DNA from 2 places in the Roseburia sp. TF10-5 genome. Region 2 is predicted to be linked to the other one. Evidence: predicted binding sites of a transcription regulator. Region 2 holds the regulator's gene; the other holds the start of a gene.
What was found. The regulator HrcA, encoded in region 2, represses chaperone genes, less so after heat shock. The targets are predictions, from matches to a motif close to TGTTAGCACTCNNNNNNNNNGAGTGCTAACA.
Positions count from the first base shown of each region.

Region 1: groES (co-chaperone GroES) is a predicted target of HrcA. The motif match lies at 5,067-5,097, and genes of this name have one in related genera.

Region 1 covers NZ_QTYW01000005.1:166,859-173,685, forward strand. Annotated here, with positions in the region: gene DXD06_RS07225 (ASKHA domain-containing protein) at 1-476, opposite strand, end outside; gene DXD06_RS07230 (adenylosuccinate synthase) at 557-1,849, opposite strand; gene DXD06_RS07235 (DegV family protein) at 2,025-2,891, opposite strand; gene groL (chaperonin GroEL) at 3,073-4,701, opposite strand; gene groES (co-chaperone GroES) at 4,758-5,042, opposite strand; gene DXD06_RS07250 (hypothetical protein) at 5,155-5,529, opposite strand; gene DXD06_RS07255 (Cof-type HAD-IIB family hydrolase) at 5,549-6,331, opposite strand; gene DXD06_RS07260 (M14 family zinc carboxypeptidase) at 6,411-6,827, opposite strand, start outside.
Region 2 covers NZ_QTYW01000006.1:161,115-167,941, forward strand. Annotated here, with positions in the region: gene lepA (translation elongation factor 4) at 1-1,084, shown strand, start outside; gene hemW (radical SAM family heme chaperone HemW) at 1,089-2,327, shown strand; gene hrcA (heat-inducible transcriptional repressor HrcA) at 2,484-3,545, shown strand; gene grpE (nucleotide exchange factor GrpE) at 3,559-4,194, shown strand; gene dnaK (molecular chaperone DnaK) at 4,282-6,186, shown strand; gene dnaJ (molecular chaperone DnaJ) at 6,263-6,827, shown strand, end outside.

The DNA of each region.
Region 1 (6,827 bases), on a different contig from region 2:
TGTTCTTTTAATATCTCCAGTTTTCCTGCTTCAGATGCCTGAATGCGTGAAAGCACATCCGCACCAAAGCTTCTCTGTGCGCTTGGTTCACTGACCGTTGCCAGCTTTTCTCCTGTCTTTCCATCAATCAGATGGCAGACTACTGTCGTTGTGCCGATATCGCATGCCGCATCCAGCCCTTCTCCGTCATCCGCCGGATAATGTGTGACAGTTCCGTTTTCTGCAATTTTAGACTTCTGTGCACGAAGCTGCACCTCCGGAATTGTGATGCGCATCCCATCGGTTACTTTTGTCATACAGGCGAGTACCTCCCCCATATGTTCCACCTCTACGGTACACTTTCCGCATCTTCCCCTGCCACCGCATGGTGCCGTCAGCACATGGATTCCATGTTCCTGAAGTGTCTCTAAAATGGTTTTTCCTTCTTCTGCATCAAGTTTATGTGATTTTTTTTCAATTATTACTTCTATCTGCATAGGCTTTCTTATACTCTAAAAGCAGCAAACCGGATCAGATTCGATTCGCTGCTTTTTACAGGCTCTGTTACTTGTTTCGATTACTTGTTCAGAGAAGACTCACGGTAAATGATATCATCTCTTCCCGGTCCGTTGGAAACCATGGTGATCGGATATCCAATCTGTCCCTCGATAAACTCAATGTACTTGCGGCAATTTTCCGGAAGTTCTTCATACTTCTTGATACCGCGGATGTCACATTTCCATCCCGGAAGCTTTGTGAGTACCGGCTTTGCCTTCTCCAAGAGACTGGTAACCGGAAATTCGGTTGTCACTTCTCCGTTGATCTCGTATCCGGTACATACCGGAATCTCATCCAGATATCCTAATACATCAAGTACCGTAAATGCCACATCGGTTGTTCCCTGCAGACGACAGCCATATTTGCTGGCTACACAGTCGAACCATCCCATTCTTCTCGGACGTCCGGTGGTTGCACCGAACTCTCCACCATCTCCACCGCGACGGCGAAGTTCGTCTGCCTCATCTCCGAAAATCTCACTTACAAATGCACCGGCACCTACAGCAGAAGAATATGCCTTACATACGGTAATGATCTGTTTGATCTCATATGGCGGAACTCCTGCCCCGATTGCACCGTATGCAGCCAGTGTGGAAGATGAGGTAACCATTGGATAAATTCCGTGATCCGGATCTTTTAATGTTCCAAGCTGTCCTTCTAAGAGAACCGTCTTTCCTTCTTTGAGTGCCTTGTCCAGGAATAAGGAAACATCACATACATATGGAGCTACCATATCGCGGTACTCATGTAATGTATTTAATAATTCATCGGTATCAATCAGTGGCTTGTGATACAGATGCTCTAAGATAACATTCTTCTGTTCTGCAACACGTGCTACCTTTTCTTTTAACAGTTCATCGTCGAAAAGTTCACTTACCTGGAAACCGATCTTTGCGTATTTATCTGAATAAAACGGAGCAATACCAGATTTTGTCGATCCGAAAGATTTTCCTCCCAGACGTTCCTCCTCGTACTGATCAAACAGTACGTGATACGGCATCACAATCTGTGCACGGTTGGACACAAGAATCTTTGGCATCGGAACGTTGCGGTCTGTGATGGACTTAATCTCTTTGAAAAGACGTGGAATATCAAGTGCCACACCATTTCCAATCACACTCGTTGTATGACTGTAAAATACTCCGGACGGAAGTGTATGTAATGCAAACTTTCCGTAGTCATTTACGATTGTGTGTCCTGCGTTCGCACCTCCCTGAAAACGTACAATAATATCGGCCTGCTTTGCAAGCATGTCCGTAATCTTGCCTTTGCCTTCGTCGCCCCAGTTAGCGCCAACAACTGCTTTAACCATCTTTTATTCCTCCTGTATGTCTGCTTTAACTTTCCGTGCGCACTTTTTTACGCACGAAAACGGACAGGTGTAAAAACCCATCCGTTTTTACTTTATGATTATAAAGGATTCCCACTGAAATTACAAGTCATAAACTTTAATTTGTTAGCATATTAAAGTTTCCAAAAGCTGCCTGCTACGCTTCAATCTTTTTGGAACATGCGATCGCAAGTGCTCCCGGTCCGATATGACAGGCAATGGATAATGACAGTGGCTGCATGACGATCTCATTGTCCGGAAAGACAGCCTGCACTTCTTCTTTGAATGCCTCAGCGGCTGCAGTGTCAAATGTATAGGCCAGTTCCAGATTCATCTTCTCCCCATTTGGGCTGTGAAAACGCTTCTCAAAATCATTTTTCATAGCTTCGGTCATGATGGTTTTTGCCTGCTTTACCGTACGTGCCTTTGCAAATGCATCCAGCTTTTCTCCCTGGATCTGTAATACCGGTTTCAGTTTCAGTAAGGTTCCCAGTGCTGCTGCAGCCGGTGTAATACGTCCGCCCTTTTTCAGATACTCCAGTGTATCGACCATAATGTATATAGAGGATTCAAATTTTTCCTTTTCCAGAATCTCTTTGATTTCTTCTGCACCTTTTCCCTGCTCTGCCAGCATTTTGGCATCGAGCACGGACTGCCGCATTGTTACGGAAATACGCTGGTTATTGACTACCTGTACTTTTCCGTCATAGTCCTGGGAAAGCATATATGCCGTCTCACAGGAACTGCTTAAGCCCGAAGACATCGGTATGTATACAATTTCATCGTATTCTTTCAAAAGTTCATCCCATTTATCGGTCACATCTCCAACCAGCGGCATGGAGGTTTTGATCTCTCCGCCCTCTTTGAGTTTCTGATAAAACTGCTCCTGTGTCAGGTCAATATCTTCATAAAACATCTGTCCGTTAATATAAAAAGGCATCGGCATTACCACTACGCCAAGTTCTTTTGCCTCGCTTTGTGTAATACCACTGTTACTGTCCGTTACAACAATCACTCGACTCATTTTTTCCACTCCTGATTTTCGTTGTTTTTCCAAACGGTTCCTTTGTCTTTGAACCGTTACGCTTTTACTATCATATCATAGGACAAAAAAAATGAAAAGCCTTGATTTTCAAGGCTTTTCATATCTATTTCACATAGTTTTTGATACTATGTTTACTTTATAACGCAACGGTTATGTCCGATTACATCATTCCGCCCATTCCCGGAGCACCGCCAGCTGGCATTGCAGGAGTATCCTCCTTAATGTTTGCAACTGCAGACTCTGTAGTAAGTAAGGTAGAAGCAACGGATGTTGCATTCTGCAGGGCACTTCTTGTAACTTTGACTGGATCAAGAATTCCAGACTCTACCATATCAACGTATTCTTCTGTAGCTGCGTTGAAACCGGTTCCTGCTGCAGATTCTTTTACTTTATTGATGATAACAGCGCCTTCGAGACCTGCGTTTGCTGCAATGTAATATAACGGAGCTTCCAGTGCTTTTAAGATAACCTTCGCACCTGTCTTCTCGTCTCCCTCTAAGGTATCAGCAAGCTCTGCAACCTTCTTGGAAGCATGGATATATGCAGATCCACCACCTGCGATAATACCTTCCTCGACTGCTGCACGGGTAGCATTTAAGGCATCTTCCATACGAAGCTTTGCTTCTTTCATCTCGGTCTCTGTTGCAGCACCGACACGGATGACTGCTACGCCGCCTGCCATCTTTGCAAGTCTTTCCTGTAACTTTTCTTTGTCAAATTCAGAAGTAGTTTCCTCGATCTGTCCACGGATCTGTTTGATACGTCCCTGAATCTTATCCTTGTCTCCGGCGCCATCCACGATAACGGTGTTCTCTTTCTGAACCTTAACGGATTTTGCACGTCCGAGCATATCCATGGTGGTATCTTTCAGCTCTAATCCAAGATCGGAACTGATTACCTGACCACCGGTAAGGATAGCGATATCCTCAAGCATAGCCTTTCTTCTGTCACCATATCCAGGAGCCTTGACAGCTACTACATTGAATGTACCACGCAGTTTGTTTACGATCAGTGTGGTAAGTGCTTCTCCCTCGATATCCTCAGCGATAATCAGAAGTCTTGCACCGGACTGTACGATCTGCTCCAGCAGTGGCAGGATATCCTGAATATTGGAAATCTTCTTGTCAGTGATTAAGATATATGGATCATCGAGATTTGCTTCCATCTTATCCATATCGGTGCACATATAAGCAGATAAATAACCTCTGTCAAACTGCATACCTTCTACCAGATCAAGCTCTGTCTGCATGGTCTTGGATTCTTCAATTGTGATGACACCATCGTTGGTAACTTTCTCCATAGCATCTGCTACCAGATTACCAACCCCTTCGTCACCAGCAGAAATAGCTGCAACTTTTGCAATCTGCTCCTTGCCCTTAACCTTCTGGCTCATTTCCTTTAATGCCTCAACAGCAGCATCTGTTGCCTTTTTCATACCACGTCTTAACACGATCGGATTTGCTCCTGCTTCCAGGTTCTTCATTCCTTCCTGAACCATAGCCTGTGTTAAAACGGTAGCGGTAGTTGTACCATCACCAGCAACATCATTGGTCTTTGTTGCAACTTCTTTTACGAGCTGTGCACCCATGTTCTCAAATGCATCCTCAAGCTCCACTTCTTTTGCGATTGTTACACCATCGTTTGTGATCAGTGGAGCACCAAAGGATTTATCCAGTACAACGTTACGTCCTTTCGGTCCTAATGTTACACGAACGGTATTTGCTAATTTATCGACACCTGCACCAAGTGCTGCTCTGGCGTCTGAACCATATTTAATCTCTTTTGCCATGACTACAATAACCTCTCTTCTTTAAAATTCAGCCTATAATTTCCAATTTATAAAAACTACTCAACAATTGCAAGAATATCATTCTGTCTTACGATAATGTACTCTTCCCCATCCAGTTTTACTTCTGTCCCTGCATATTTGGAATAGATTACTTTCTGGCCTTCTTTTACCTGCATAACGATTTCTTTTCCGTCTACTACTCCGCCAGGACCTACAGCGATTACTTCTGCTTCCTGTGGCTTCTCCTGTGCTGCTCCCGGTAATACGATACCGGATGCGGTAGTCTCTTCTGCTTCTAACTGTTTTAATACTACTCTGTCTGTTAATGGCACTAATTTCATTACAAATAGCCTCCTTTTCGCCTTTACTAGCACTCACTTTATTCGAGTGCTAACTCTTTCTGTAAATAAAATATCACTGTTGTTTTTCATTGTCAACAGTGATACTCAATTTTTATATTTTTTTTAGATTCCCGGAATTCACTTTCTTTGTATGCTTTATTATTTCATCGTACTGTGCATACATTTTTTGTGTTTCGTTTTCAAGTGTATAATAATGAAAAATATACGGCACAAGAAGCACAAGGAGCAGCATGGTAAAACCATAGAGTGTCATGATCCCCGTCAAAAGCGGAGCAAACAACGACAGTACCGTTATCACAGCAAATGTAACCGTTACAATCAGATGAATCAGACGTTCGTGCTGGAAAAATCCAATCTGAACCAGATGTTCTTCCAAAATACATTCCCATTCCTCATATGTTTTCTCTTCTTCGTCTGCCAGAAGCCGGTCCACACGTTTCCGGTACTCTGTAATTCTTTTTTTCATTTCTGCCTCGATTCAGACTCTATATTAATCCATAGTGTTCCATTGCATGCTTTATTCCATCATCGTAGATATCCGTTGTCACAAATTCAGCCGCCTCTTTTGCCGGAGGTGTTCCGTTTCCCATGGCAATTCCATGTCCCACAAAAGAAAGCATATCCAGATCATTGACACTGTCACCAATCGCATAGGTATCCTCATTTTTAATACCCATATGCCTGCAGAGCCAGTCTATCCCGGTCGCTTTCGATGTTCCTTTCGGAACAAATTCCACAACATGTCCCTCGTGTTCGAGACAGTCAAAATCCGCATCCAGCTCCTTGCGCACCCGTTTATAATCGGTTGTTGGCAGGATATCCCCTGACATTTTATTAATGCGGATCTCCGGTGAATAACCTTTTAATATTTTAGCAGATGCTCCCATTGCCTCAAAAAGATACAGCACATAGGGATCCGTCCTGAAATTTTCTTTATCTATCCAGTGGCAGTCCGGGCCTTCCAGCACAATCGGCATCCGGCATTCTTCCATGACCCGGACAATTTTTTCTGTCAGTTCCGGGGAAAGAATATTTTCATACAGAACCTTTCCATCCATCTCCACATGGTTTCCGCATGCTGCAACAATTCCGTCAAAGCCGATCCCAAGCAGCCGCTTATCGTTTATATTGCTGCGGGATCTTCCACTGCACAGAAATGTCTTATGTCCGTTTTTGTGCAATTGTCTGATGGTTGGAATTGTACTTTCCGGAATCTGCATTTTTTCATCCCACAGCGTTCCGTCTATATCAAAAAATATGTATGCCATTTTTACTCTCCTCATCTGTCAGCTGTTTCCCCTATACTAGCATAATCCGGCAGATGCGTCAAAGTATCCTGATTTTTTTCTATTTCAATGCATTTGCAATCCGCACAACAACATATCTGTTTTTCTGGAATTCGATCTCATACTGCCAGTGCGGGCACGGTGCTACTGAACTTCCAATCTCAATGGTAATGGAAGGTTTATTAAGCAGATCCATCACATACTCCCGGTACTGTCCTCCCCAGGACTTTCCGCTGCCGCTATCCGGGGCTTTGCTGTATCCGGTAATTTTCTTTGCGATATCATACATTTTATAGGTATCTTTTTTCAGGCTTCCTTTCGTACAGTCCCCGTAAATAATTCTTCCCATGGCATGGTAATTCACCACACCCTGCAGATTTTGCTGTTTCATCAGCTGTCTGGTCAGCGTTGCTACTGCATAGGACTCCGGCTCGCTCAGTGCTTTTGGTCCGGAATATCCCTGTTCCCCTTTTTTCCC
Region 2 (6,827 bases):
TTTCGGTGCCGGGCAGTTTATTCCGTGTGACGAGCTTTCCGCAGGCATGGTTGGATATATCGCAGCGAGCATTAAAAATGTGCGCGATACACGTGTCGGAGACACTGTGACAGAGCTCGACCGCCCGTGTGCAGAACCGCTTCCGGGATATAAAAAGGTCAATCCGATGGTGTACTGCGGATTATATCCGGCAGACTCTGCCAAGTATCCGGATCTGCGGGATGCGCTTGAAAAACTGCAGGTCAATGATGCATCGTTACAGTATGAACCGGAGACGTCCCTTGCCCTGGGATTTGGATTCCGTTGCGGATTCCTTGGATTACTGCATCTTGAGATTATTCAGGAGCGTTTAGAGCGTGAGTTTAATCTGGATCTTGTGACTACGGCACCCGGTGTTATTTATAAGGTGCACAAGACCAACGGAGAAGTGTTTGACCTGACCAATCCGTCCAATCTGCCGGACCCTTCGGAGATTGAATACATGGAGGAACCGTTTGTATCGGCAGAGATCATGGTAACCAGCGAGTATGTCGGGGCAATTATGAAGCTTTGTCAGGAACGCCGCGGTATTTATATCAGCATGGATTATATTGAAGCAACCCGTGCCGTGATCAAATATGATATGCCACTGAATGAGATTATTTACGATTTCTTTGATGCATTAAAGTCGCGGTCCCGCGGATATGCCTCTTTTGATTATGAAATGAAAGGATATGTCCGTTCCGACCTTGTCAAACTGGATATTCTTATTAATAAGGAGATGGTGGACGCCTTATCCTTTATTGTATTCAAAGACAGTGCATATGACAGAGGCCGTAAAATGTGTGAGCGTCTGAAAGAAGAGATTCCGAGACATCTGTTTGAAATCCCGATTCAGGCAGCCGTAAACGGAAAAGTCATCGCTCGTGAAACGGTTAAGGCCATGCGCAAGGATGTCCTGGCAAAATGTTACGGCGGTGATATTTCCCGTAAGAAAAAGCTTCTGGAGAAACAGAAGGAAGGAAAGAAGAGAATGCGTCAGGTCGGCAGCGTAGAAGTGCCGCAGGAGGCATTCATGAGTGTATTGAAACTGGATGAAGACTGATTCTATGAATGAAAAGAAACTGGAATTATATATTCATATCCCTTTTTGCGTGAAAAAGTGTGATTACTGTGATTTCCTGTCCTTTCCGGCAGACAGCAATACACAGATCAGATATGTGCATGCCCTGCTGCAGGAAATCCGTTATTACGGAAATCTGCTTGGGGATTATCATGTCCCGACAATTTATATCGGAGGGGGCACGCCGAGCTGGCTGGAGGAAAATCTGATTTACACCGTGCTGCAGCAGGTTGCTTCGAGTTTTCATGTGGAGGCGGATGCGGAGATCAGCATCGAGTGCAATCCGGGAACGGTGACGGCAAAGAAACTGAATGTTTATCAGAGTGCGGGGATCAACCGCCTCTCGATCGGACTGCAGTCAACAAACAATGAGGAGCTGAAAGCACTTGGAAGAATTCACACGTATGATCAGTTTTTAAAAACGTATGAGCTGGCGAGAAATGCAGGGTTTGAAAATATCAATATTGATCTGATGAGCGGTCTGCCTTACCAGACGCTGGACAAATTTTTAGAATCCCTGCAGACGGTGATCCGGCTGAAACCGGAACATATTTCGGCATATTCCCTGATCATAGAAAAGGGGACACCGTTTTATGAACGGTATAAGTTTGACGCAGTGAAGCAGGAAGCCGGACTTCATACGGAGATTCTTCCGGACGAGGATGAGGTATACCGCATTTATAAGGCCACGCAGGATGTATTGAAACAGGCGGGATACCGGCAGTATGAAATTTCCAATTTTGCCCAGCCGGGGTATGCCTGCAGACATAACATCGGCTACTGGACCAGAGAAAATTATCTGGGGCTGGGGCTGGGGGCATCTTCCCTGGTGGAAAATGTCCGGTATACCAACACCCGGCAGCTGTATGCGTATGGAGAATTTTGTGACCACCTGCAGGAAAAGTCTCCGGCAGAGTTTTTAAAAGACGGGGAGCATGCCGTACCAGAGGATCTCTGGATTGGCAGCTGTGTACAGGAACAGGCACAGATTCTGACAAGAAAAGAGCAGATGGAGGAATTTATGTTTCTGGGGCTGCGGATGAATGAGGGAGTAACCAGAGCAGCATTTGAGCAAAGCTTTGGGGTACCGATTGAGGCCGTGTATCTGGAAACACTTCGCAAGCTGAAAGAACAGGGACTTTTGCAGATGGTTGCTGGCAGGATTGCACTGACCGACAAGGGGATGGATCTGGCCAACTACGTGATGGCGAAGTTTCTTTTATAAAATATAATTATAAAATAAAAATAAAATAGCATCAGGGTGTTGACAAAAAAACACCTTGGTGCTATTTTAATAGCAGAACGATATTAGCACTCTAAGTAAATGAGTGCTAACAAACCAAAAACAACCGGTGAAGGTTCAGGAACAGGAGACGGGAAAATGGCAGACGAGAATATGGAATTGGATGAAAGAAAAGTAAAAATTCTGGATGCAGTTATCCGTAATTATCTTGCAACCGGTGAACCTGTGGGATCACGAACCATTTCAAAATATACGGATCTGAATTTAAGTTCTGCAACCATCCGCAATGAGATGGCAGATCTTGAAGAACTTGGTTATATCGTGCAGCCACATACATCAGCAGGAAGAATTCCTTCAGACAAAGGCTATCGGTTTTATGTGGATCATCTGATGCAGGAAAAAGACCGGGAAGTCAAAGAAATGAAGGACTTCGTAATAGAAAAAACCCAGAAGATGGATGAGGTATTAAAAAAGGTTGCAAAGATGCTTGCAAACAACACCAATTATGCGACAATTGTTTCCGCACCGACTTACAGTGGAAACAAAGTAAAGTTTATGCAGCTGTCCAATGTAGATGAGAAACATATACTGGCAGTTATCGTAATGAACAGCAACATGGTAAAGAATCAGATGATCGACGTGGAAGAACCGCTCGACAACGAAACTTTACTGAAACTGAACATTCTGCTGAATACAGCATTGAATGGGCTGTCACTGCAGGAAATCAATCTGGGAACGATTTCCAAACTGAAAGAGCAGGCAGGCGTGCACAGTGAGATTGTTTCCCATGTGCTGGATGCACTGGGACAGACGCTGAGTGAAAACGAGGATCTGCAGATCTACACAAGCGGTGCAACCAATATTTTGAAATATCCGGAACTTTCTGATTCAGAGAGTGCGGCAGGTCTTCTTTCCACATTTGAGGAAAAAGATGAGCTGGTAAATCTGGTAACGGAATCCCTTTCTGAGGGGGAGCGCAAAGGAAATGAAATACAGGTTTATATCGGAAATGAAGCTCCGGTACAGACGATGAAAGATTGCAGTGTCGTTACCGCAACTTATGATCTGGGGGAGGGCGTCAAAGGAACGATCGGAATTGTTGGTCCGAAACGGATGGATTACGAGAATGTTGTTGACAACCTCAAAAACTTAAAGTCCCAGTTAGACGGTATTTTTGATAAAGAAAAAGGGCAATCCTAGAAAGGTGGTAAACATGGCAGAGAACAAAAAAGTCATGGAAGAAGAGGCAGTAGATACAAAAGAAACCAAGGCCGAACAGACATGTGAAGAAACAAAGGACACAAAGGAGACGGCGGCAGAGGAAACAAAAGAAACTGCAGCCGAAGAAAAGGATACAAAGAAAGAAGAGAAATCCGAAAAAAAGGGTGCCTTTGGAAAGAAAAAGAAAGATAAAAAAGACGAACAGATCGAAGATTTAAACGACCGTCTGAAACGTCAGATGGCAGAGTTTGATAATTTCCGTAAACGTACGGAAAAAGAAAAAGCGCAGATGTTTGACATGGGAGCAAGAACAATCATTGAAAAGATTCTCCCGGTTATCGACAATTTCGAGCGTGGGCTTGCAGCTGTACCAGAGGAACAAAAGGATGATGCTTTTGTTATCGGTATGGATAAAGTATATAAGCAGATGCTGACAGAATTAGATGCCATCGGGGTGAAACCGATTGAGGCACTGGGAAAGGAATTTGATCCGGATCTCCATAATGCAGTTATGCAGGTGGAAAGCGAAGAGTATGAACCGGGAACAGTTGCCCAGGAATTACAAAAAGGTTACACCTACAAGGACAATGTGGTCCGCCACAGTATGGTCGCTGTAGTCAGCGAATAAAGGTATTTCCTATTCCGCATGGAGTAGTAAATCATAAATTAGCAAAACAATTTTATTTGATCATAATTTTAGCAGGAGGAAAAGAAAATGGGCAAGATCATTGGTATTGACTTAGGAACAACCAACAGCTGTGTAGCTGTTATGGAAGGTGGAAAACCTACCGTTATTGCAAACCAGGAAGGTGCAAGAACAACACCATCCGTTGTAGCATTTACAAAGACAGGAGAGCGTCTCATCGGTGAGCCGGCAAAGCGTCAGGCTGTTACAAATGCTGAGAAGACGATTTCTTCCATTAAGAGACATATGGGTACGGATTATAAAGTAGCCATTGATGACAAACAGTACAGTCCACAGCAGATTTCCGCTATGGTACTTCAGAAATTAAAGGCTGATGCAGAAGGATACCTTGGAGAAAAGGTTACAGAAGCTGTTATTACAGTTCCTGCATATTTCAACGATGCACAGCGTCAGGCAACCAAGGATGCCGGAAAGATTGCAGGTCTGGATGTAAAGCGTATCATCAACGAGCCTACTGCAGCAGCACTTGCATATGGCCTTGATAACGAAAAAGAACAAAAGATCATGGTATATGACCTTGGTGGTGGTACATTTGATGTATCTATCATTGAGATCGGTGACGGTGTCATCGAAGTATTATCTACCAACGGTGATACACATCTTGGTGGTGATGATTTTGATAACAAGATCACACAGTGGATGATCGATGAGTTTAAGAAGGCAGAGGGTGTTGATCTTTCTACCGACAAGATGGCTTTACAGAGATTAAAAGAAGCTGCCGAGAAAGCAAAGAAGGAACTTTCTTCCGCAACTACTACAAATATTAACTTACCATTCATCACAGCTACTGCTGAGGGACCAAAGCACTTTGATATGAACCTCACCAGAGCAAAATTTGATGAATTAACACATGATCTCGTAGAGAGAACTGCAGTACCGGTACAGAACGCTATGAAGGATGCAGGTCTTACAAATGCAGATTTAGGTCAGGTTCTTCTGGTTGGTGGTTCTACACGTATCCCGGCTGTACAGGATAAGGTAAGACAGATGACAGGCAAAGAGCCAAGCAAGTCCTTAAACCCGGATGAGTGTGTAGCAATCGGTGCTTCTATTCAGGGTGGTAAATTAGCAGGTGATGCAGGTGCCGGCGAGATCTTACTTCTCGATGTAACACCACTGTCACTTTCTATCGAGACCATGGGTGGTATTGCAACCCGTCTGATCGAGAGAAATACTACCATTCCTACGAAGAAGAGCCAGATCTTCTCTACCGCAGCAGATAACCAGACCGCTGTAGATATCAACGTTGTACAGGGTGAGCGTCAGTTCGCAAGAGATAACAAATCTCTCGGACAGTTCCGTCTGGATGGTATCCCGCCAGCACGTCGTGGTGTTCCACAGATCGAGGTTACATTCGATATCGATGCAAACGGTATTGTAAATGTATCTGCCAAGGATCTTGGAACAGGCAAAGAGCAGCATATCACAATCACAGCCGGATCTAACATGTCAGATGAAGAAATCGATAAGGCTGTTAAGGAAGCTGCTGAGTTTGAAGCACAGGATAAGAAGAGAAAAGAAGCAATCGATGCCAGAAATGAAGCTGAGAGCTTTGTATTCCAGACAGAGGATGCATTAAAGCAGGTAGGAGATCAGGTTGATCCTGCAGACAAGTCAGCAGTAGAAGCTGACGTTGCAGCAGTAAAGGCTTTTCTGGATGCACACAAGGAAGCAGAGCAGATGACAGATGCAGATGTTGCTGAATTAAAGGCAGCACAGGAGAAACTGACACAGAGTGCACAGAAGGTATTTGCAAAGATGTATGAGCAGGCACAGGCAGCACAGGGTGCAACAGGCGCAGGCCCGAATCCGGGAGCAGGTCCTGATATGGGTTCTGCAGCAGGAGCAAACACCGGAGCAGGAGCAAATGGTGCAGATGATGATGTCATCGATGCAGATTTCAAAGAGGTTTAATTTAGAAAATAAATAGACAAAGCGTGGGGTTTCCGGTTTTCCGGAAACCCTATGCGTACTATAAGGGATTAATATTATGGCAGAGAAAAGAGATTATTACGAGGTCCTTGGAATTCCAAAGACCGCAACGGAAGCAGAAATAAAAAAAGCTTTCCGTACAACCGCCAAGAAGTATCATCCGGATATGCATCCGGGAGATAAAGAGTGTGAGGAAAAATTTAAGGAAGCGCAGGAGGCATATGCCGTTTTGAGTGATCCGGAAAAGCGCAGACAGTATGATCAGTTTGGTCATGCTGCGTTTGATGGAGGCGCCGGCGGTGCAGGTGGATTCGATTTTTCCGGCATGGATATGGGAGATATCTTTGGCGATATTTTCGGAGACTTTTTCGGTGGCGGAAGACGAAACAGCAACAATAACGGACCGGCGCAGGGCGCAAGTGTACGTCTTACCGTCCGTATTACGTTTGAAGAAGCTGTGTTTGGATGTTCTAAGGAACTTGAGTTCCCGTATAAAGAAGAATGTAAGACCTGTCACGGAACCGGGGCAAAACCGGGAACTTCACCGGAAACCTGCAGCAAGTGCGGGGGAAAAGGGAAAGTGGTATATTCCCAGCAGTCTTTGTTTGGCATGATGCAGAATG